Chitinophaga caseinilytica: one gene and its partner. The protein of the gene in region 1 binds, or shares a complex with, the protein of each later gene. Links are inferred from orthologs where the notes say so. Each region holds a gene or a part of one and is shown on either strand. Other genes may lie near its edges. The genes, in order: uvrA and mfd.

The links.
Region 2: the proteins of uvrA (region 1) and mfd are in contact, whole or in part, in a crystal structure (PDB 4DFC), measured with the Escherichia coli proteins. The link is inferred for Chitinophaga caseinilytica from one-to-one orthologs.

The regions. Positions count from the first base shown.
Region 1 is NZ_CP150096.1:1,815,008-1,818,651, forward strand. Bases 180-3,604 are described here. They hold uvrA (excinuclease ABC subunit UvrA), read left to right. Parts: upstream 180-527; coding sequence 528-3,404; downstream 3,405-3,604. Other genes in these bases: WJU22_RS07800 (DUF6452 family protein), read left to right, coding at 3,429-3,604. Outside these bases: WJU22_RS07790 (hypothetical protein), read right to left, coding at 1-70; more of WJU22_RS07800, read left to right, coding at 3,605-3,644. UniProt on the Escherichia coli protein: The UvrABC repair system catalyzes the recognition and processing of DNA lesions. UvrA is an ATPase and a DNA-binding protein. A damage recognition complex composed of 2 UvrA and 2 UvrB subunits scans DNA for abnormalities.
Region 2 is NZ_CP150096.1:733,320-737,427, forward strand. Bases 151-4,039 are described here. They hold mfd (transcription-repair coupling factor), read right to left. Parts: upstream 3,723-4,039; coding sequence 351-3,722; downstream 151-350. Other genes in these bases: WJU22_RS03120 (SIMPL domain-containing protein), read right to left, coding at 151-198; WJU22_RS03130 (ferredoxin--NADP reductase), read left to right, coding at 3,880-4,039. Also shown: more of WJU22_RS03120, read right to left, coding at 1-150; more of WJU22_RS03130, read left to right, coding at 4,040-4,108. UniProt on the Escherichia coli protein: Couples transcription and DNA repair by recognizing RNA polymerase (RNAP) stalled at DNA lesions. Mediates ATP-dependent release of RNAP and its truncated transcript from the DNA, and recruitment of nucleotide excision repair machinery to the damaged site.

The DNA of each region.
Region 1 (3,644 bases):
GATAATGGGGCTTCTTGCAAGCCGCGGAAGAGATCGCGACGAGCAACAGTGCGTAATGGATTGTTTTCATTTCATGCTATGTTTTAACGTGATGTGGGTAAACAGCCTGGGGCAAACAGATCAGTTTGGGTGACATTCAATCTCGGCACGGTTCCACAGCAAGGGCAAGGAAAACAGTTTTTTATGGTGAATGAACGGGCGTAAACCAGGAAAAATCCCGCCAACGCGCCAACGGCGGACAGTTCGGGAAATATTGGGAGCATGGGCCGTTTATCCGGCAGGGGATAACAATGTGCATTTCGTTCTGGATTTTTGCAGGGTATTAGATCAGCAGGGATTCGGGCTAACAGCACTCCCCCGAAAGGGATGCACAAAATTAACCGGAAAGCCGACATGTAGTTTGCCGGTCTTCACATATTTGATTTATTGATATTTATTTTTTCATTATATAATTGGGGAAACTCGGATTTTTCCATCCCTTGGTAAATGCGTAGTTTTATACCCTCAATTTGCGTTCGGGATCTAATATGGCAAAAAAGCAAAAAACAACGGAACAACCGGCTCCTATCGTGCACAGCGATGAAATGATCGAAGTTTACGGCGCCAGGGAACATAACCTGAAAAACCTGGATATCCGTATTCCGAAAAACAGTCTGGTCGTAATTACAGGCATCAGCGGCAGCGGCAAATCGTCGCTGGCGTTCGACACCATTTACGCCGAAGGTCAGCGCCGGTACATGGAAAGTTTCGGGGCCTACGCCCGCCAGTTTATCGGCGATATGGAACGCCCGGATGTAGACAAGATCACTGGCCTGTCTCCCGTTATTTCCATCGAGCAGAAAACGACCAACAAGAATCCCCGTTCCACCGTTGGCACCATCACCGAGATTTACGACTTCCTCCGCCTGCTATACGCCCGCGCCAGCGAAGCCTTCTCCTATAACACCGGCAAGCGCATGACCCGCTTCTCCGAAGAAGAGATCATGGCGCACATCTTTTCCCATTTCCCGAAAAAGAAACTGGTCATCCTCGCCCCCCTCGTCCGCGGCCGTAAAGGCCACTACCGCGAACTTTTCGAACAAGTCCGCAAACAGGGGTTCGTTAAGGTGCGGGTAGACGGGGAAGTGATGGACCTCAAGGAAAGAATGCAGGTAGACCGGTACAAGATCCACGACATCGAACTGGTGATAGACCGCATCCAGGTGCAGGACGATGCCCGCGTGCGCATCAGCCAGAGCGTCCAGAAAGCGCTCCAGCTGGGCAAAGGGCTCATGTTCGTCATGGACCACGATTCCGGAAAGCTCTCCCAGTACAGCCGGCAGCTGATGTGTGAAGACACGGGCATTTCCTACGAAGAGCCGTCGCCCAACACCTTCTCCTTCAACTCGCCCTACGGCGCCTGCCCCCGCTGCAAAGGCCTCGGCACCATTTACCAGATCAATATGGACGATGTGCTGCCCGACCGCAGCAAATCCATCAACGAAGGCGGCCTCGTGCCCCTCGGCGAAGCGCGCGACACCTTCACTTTCAAGCAGGTACAGCAACTCGCCAAAAAATATAAATTCTCCCTTTCCGCGCCCATCGATAAAATCCCCGAAAACGCCCTCAATGTGCTCCTTTTCGGCGACGAGAACGGCAAACTGGAAGTGGACATGGGATTCGAGGAGAATGGTACCCCCGAGCCCTACGCCACCGAATACGAAGGCGTAGTAAATATGGTACGCCGGTATTTCAACGACACTTCTTCCGACTACGTGCGCAACTGGGCCGAAGGCTTCATGCAGCTTTCGGCTTGCCCGGAATGCAACGGCACCCGCCTCAAGAAGGAAAGCCTCATGTTTAAGGTAGACGGGAAAAATATTTCCGAGCTCGGAGAACTGAACCTCGCCAGCCTGGCCGTTTGGTTCAGCGATATCGAGAAACGCCTGAGCAACAAGCAGAACGTGATCGCCAAAGACGTGCTGAAGGAAATCCGCGAACGCCTCGGGTTCCTGCTGGACGTGGGCCTCACTTACCTCACGCTCAACCGCCCTACCCGCACGCTTTCCGGCGGCGAAAGCCAGCGTATTCGCCTGGCCACGCAGATCGGTTCCCAGCTCATGGGCATCACCTATATCCTCGATGAGCCTTCCATCGGGCTACATCAGCGCGATAACATGCGCCTCATCGACGCACTGCGCAACCTCAAGGAAATGGGGAACTCGGTGCTGGTGGTGGAACACGATAAAGATATCATGCTGCACGCAGACCACCTGATCGATATCGGTCCGGGCGCGGGCCTGCACGGCGGCCAGGTGGTAGCCCAGGGCACCCCGGCCGAAATGCTGAAGCTGAAAACCGCCACGGCGGGATATCTGAACGGGATACACGAAATCACCGTGCCCAAAGAGCGCCGCAAAGGCAACGGGAAGTTCCTGGAACTGAAAGGCGCATCCGGCAACAACCTCAAAAATGTCGGCATCAAACTGCCGCTCGGAACGTTCATCTGCGTGACCGGCGTATCCGGCAGCGGCAAATCTACGCTCATCAACGAAACTTTATACCCGATCCTTTCCCGCCACGCCTACAACTCCAAACTGACGCCCATGCCATATAAAAGCGTGAAAGGGCTGGAGGAGCTGGATAAGGTGATCGAGATCGACCAGTCGCCCATCGGGCGCACCCCGCGCAGCAATCCCGCTACCTATTGCGGATTCTTCACGGAGATCAGGCAGCTTTTTGCCGCGGTGCCCGAAGCCAAAATCCGCGGGTACAACGCCGGCCGTTTCTCCTTCAACGTGAAAGGCGGCCGCTGCGACGTTTGCGAAGGTGCGGGCGTTCGGGTGATCGAAATGAACTTTCTGCCGGATGTGTACGTGCATTGCGAAAAATGTAACGGCCGCCGCTATAACCGCGAAACCCTCGAAATCCGCTATAAAGGCAAATCCATCAGCGATGTGCTGGATATGACCGTCGAAGAAGCCGTGGAATTCTTCCAGGCGGTGCCGTACCTTCACCGCAAAGTGAAGACGTTGCAAGACGTTGGCCTGGGATACATCACCCTGGGGCAATCGGCCGTAACCCTTTCGGGTGGCGAGGCACAGCGGGTGAAAGTAGCGACGGAACTGTCGAAAAAGGATACCGGTAAAACCATCTATATCCTCGACGAGCCCACAACAGGCCTCCATTTCCAGGATATCCAGCTGCTGCTCAACGTGTTGAACAAACTGGTAGACCGGGGGAACACGGTACTCGTGATCGAACATAACCTCGATGTGGTGAAAGTGGCGGATTATGTGGTAGACCTCGGCCCCGAAGGCGGCGAAGGCGGCGGGCGCATCCTCGCCACCGGGACCCCGGAAGAAGTCAGCCAGTGCAAGGAAAGCCATACCGCCCTATTTTTGAAGAAAGAACTCAAGCAATAGGCGAACATGCCAACAGCCCGTTATATGAAATATCTGTTCCTGTTTCTTTGTTGCATAGCGGCACTTTCCGCGTGCGACGACGATACCAAGGTGTGCGACCAGGATACGCGTACCTCTGCCAACATCCGTTTCCGCTATCCCGTTCCCGGCAATCCCACGCAGAATAAAGATACCGTGCTGCCCAAGGTGACGGTGTTTGCCCTGAACAAAGACAGCCTGATCCGGAAGCGCACCGGCCTC
Region 2 (4,108 bases), 1.1 Mb from region 1 along the record:
GGTGATGGATACCTTCTGCGTTTTGTTCTTCATGTATTCGCGCAGGGTGATGTTGAAATAGATCTCGTCGGGCGTGATCTCGATTTCGGCGCTGCCGTTCACTTCGATCTTTTTTACCGGGGGCTTGTTGTCGGTAGTCTGTGCAAAGGAAGTTGCTGTCATAACAAGGGCCATTAAAAGTACGGTTAATCTTTTCATTGCTTTCAGTTTTAAATTCACCAGCAGGATGCGGGGCATGGATGTGTTTCCATATGCTTGTGCCGGCTTTAACTTTTCTTTAAGTTTTAGTCAGGTAAAATGTTTTTGTGTGCCGGTGTAACGTATAAAACAAAGATATGTTACAAAAGTTCTTAACTCCGCGCGTCGGTCATTTTGCGGAGGAAGTCGTGCAGCTTGGTCATGGAGTCTATCCTGTCTACGATGAGCATGAAATTCTTGCCTACCTGTTTCAGGCGTGCGTTGTTGGTGCGCGTCTGGATGTAGTGCAGGATATGCTGGAACGTGGGCGATTCGAAGTAGGGGCTGTCCGGGTTATTGATGAAATAACAGCGGAGGGTTTCTTCCTTGAGGATCATTTTCTCGAAGCCCAGTGCAATGGCCATCCAGCGGCAGCGGATGGTGGTATACAGATCGTGTACGGGTTCCGGTGCGGGCCCGAAGCGGTCTTCCAGCCCGGCGGCGAATTCCTGTAGTTTGGACTCCTGCGTGATATTGTCGAGCTCCTGGTAGAGGTTCAGTCTTTCCTGGATGCTTTCGATATACGTGTCGGGGATGAGGATTTCGAGGTCGGTATCGATGGTAGTATCGGAAACGTAATCTTTCTTTTCTTCCAGCTGGTCTTTGAACAGGTCTTTGAAATCGGTTTGCTTGAGCTCGCGGATGGCTTCGTCGAGGATTTTCTGGTACATATCGAACCCGATCTCCGCGATGAAGCCGCTTTGTTCGCCGCCCAGGAGATTCCCGGCGCCGCGGATATCGAGGTCGCGCATGGCGATCTGGAAGCCGGAGCCCAGTTCGCTGTGTTGCTCCAGCGTCTGGAGGCGTTTGCGGCTGTCTGCCGGCAGCGTGCTCATCGGCGGCGCCATCAGGTAACAGAACGCTTTCTTATTGCTTCTGCCCACACGGCCGCGCAGCTGGTGCAGATCGCTCAGGCCGAAGTGATGGGCGTTGTTGATGATAATGGTATTGGCGTTGGAAATATCCACCCCGCTTTCCACGATATTGGTACAAACCAGCACGTCGTACTTGCGGTCGATGAAATCGAGGATCACTTCTTCCAGCTTATGCCCTTCCATCTGCCCGTGCGCCGTGGCGATGCTCAGGTCCGGGCAAAGCTCCTGGATGAGGCCGGCCATTTCGCGCAGACCGTTTACCCGGTTGTGGATGAAATACACCTGGCCACCGCGCTCCGTTTCATAATAAATGGCGTCGCGGATCTGCTCTTTGTCGAACACGAGCACTTCCGTTTCGATGGGCTGGCGGTTGGGCGGCGGGGTATTGATGATGGAAAGGTCGCGCGCGCCCATGAGCGAGAACTGCAACGTCCTCGGGATAGGCGTGGCCGTTAGCGTGAGCGTATCCACGTTCACTTTCATCGTTTTCAGCTTTTCCTTCGCCGTAACGCCGAATTTCTGTTCTTCGTCCACGATCATGACGCCGAGGTCTTTGAACTTCACTTCCTTGCCGAGCAGCGAATGCGTACCGATGATGATGTCTACCTTTCCTTCTTCCAGTCTTTTCAGCGTTTCCTTCTTCTCCTTGGCGGATTTGAAACGGTTGATGTAATCCACCGTGCAGGGGAAATCCTTCAACCGCTCGGAGAACGTTTTCCAGTGCTGGAACGCGAGGATGGTGGTGGGCACGAGCACGGCGGCCTGTTTGCCGTCTACCACGGTTTTGAATGCGGCGCGCACGGCTACTTCGGTTTTGCCGAAGCCCACGTCGCCGCAAACGAGGCGGTCCATCGGCGAGGGGGATTCCATGTCGCGCTTCACGTCGGCCGTGGCTTTAGACTGGTCTGGCGTGTCTTCGTAAATGAACGAGGCTTCCAGTTCGGTTTGCAGATAGGTATCCGGCGTATGCTGGAACCCTTGCTGCGCTTTGCGGGCGGCGTAGAGCTTGATGAGGTCTTTGGCGATGTCCTTTACTTCGGTTTTCGCTTTTTCCTTCAGTTTCTCCCACGCGTCGCTGCCGAGTTTATTGACTTTGGGCGTAACGCCTTCCTTGCCGGTGTATTTGCTGATCTTGTGCAGTGAGTTGATGTTCACATACAGCAGATCGTTGTTTTTATAGATGATACGGATCGCTTCCTGCATCTTCCCGCCCACTTCGATTTTCTGCAAGCCGGAATATACGCCCACGCCGTGATCGATGTGGGTCACGAAATCGCCGGACTGCAGTTCCTGTAAAGTTTTCAGCGTAATGGCCTTGTTCTTATTGTAGGCCTGCTTCACTTTGTATTTATGGAAGCGCTGGAAGATCTGGTGATCGGTATAGCAAACGATTTTCAGACCCGGGTCCACGAACCCTGCGCTGATGGGCACCGGGATGGGATAGAAAAGAAAATCGGCTTTGAGGTCTTCGAAAATGCTGCGGAGCCTTTCGAGCTGCCGCGGGTTTTCCGCGAAGATGAACAGCGCGGTTTTGGCGGCGTTCTGGGCGGAAAGGTCTTTGATGAGCAGATCGAACTGGCGGTTGAAAACGGGTTGTTCCATCGTCCGGAACGCGATTTCCTGCACGCCGGCCGGTACCTTTTCGAAATTGAAGTGCGCCCCGAACACCACGCAATGGCGCTGCAGCAGGTCGTTCATGAGCACATCCGCCTTCGAGAAGTCTGCTTCATACAGCTGAATGGCTTCGTCGTCGCTCACGTCTGTGGCGCGGCCGGATTGCAGCCAGTCGTCGAGCCGCTGTTCCATCTGGTTCAGTACGCCCTGTACGTAAGCGGGGTCTTTGATCCAGACGGTGGTGTTTTCCGGGAGGAATTCCGTGAGCGACATTTTCTGGTGCGTGGTGGCCCGGGTGTCCATATTGGCGATGAGGGTCACCTGCATGAGCTTGCGCTCGGAAAGCTGGGATTCGGGGTCGAACAGGCGGATGGAGTCTACCTCGTCTCCGAAGAGTTCCATGCGGTAGGGCTTGTCGTTCCCGAAGGAATATATGTCCAGGATGCCGCCGCGAACGGCGTATTGCCCGGGCTCGTACACGAAATCGGTGCTTTCGAAGCCCCATTCCACGAGTTTGGCGAGGAGCTCGTCTACCTTGAGGTTTTCGCCGACTTTGACAGACACCATGTTGGTGTTGTACGATGTGTTGCCGGCTACCTTTTCGAAGATGGCTTCGGGGTAGGTGACGAGCACTTTCTTGTGGGGCTGGGGCCCGGTGAGCTTCATGAGGGCTTCCGTCCGCAGCATGCTGTGGCTGCTGTTGAAGTCGGAAAAGACGCCGGTTTTCTTGAACGAATCGGGGAAGTAGAAGATATCCAGCGCCTGGGAAAGATGTTCCAGGTCGTTATGGAAATAAGCGGCTTCTTCCTTGTCGTTCAGGATGATGAGGTGATTGGCGTCTGAGCTGTTGCGGTGGGCCACTGCCACGAAGGCGGCGGCGCTGCCGGTAAGGCCCGTGAGGTGAAAATAGCGGGGCGCGGGCATGAGGGTCCCGTCCGCCAGTGATTTCAGGCGGGGATCACGTTCAAATAATTGTAATACTCCCTGCAAATTCATGAAGGATGCAAAGATAAGGCATTTTCAAGTTTTCTGCTTCCCTTGGGTCAGGGATATGCCCGGCACCGGGCGAACATTCCTACATTCCCCCGTAAACCGGAAAAAAAGCGTAATTTATGTGAAATGGCTTTACTCATCTTGCAAAAAACCTTCATACATGCTCGAACAATGGTATACCGGCGTGGTAACGAAGATTGTGAACGAGACGTATAACACGCGTAGATATTGGATCCACATCCCCGAAAAGGAAGCATTCCACTTTAAGGCCGGGCAGTTCGTGACGCTGGATTTGCCCATCCACGAAAAGAAAAACAAGCGCTGGCGGAGTTATTCCATCGCCTCCCACCCCAACGGTTCCGCTGAAATAGAACTGGTGATCGTGTTAC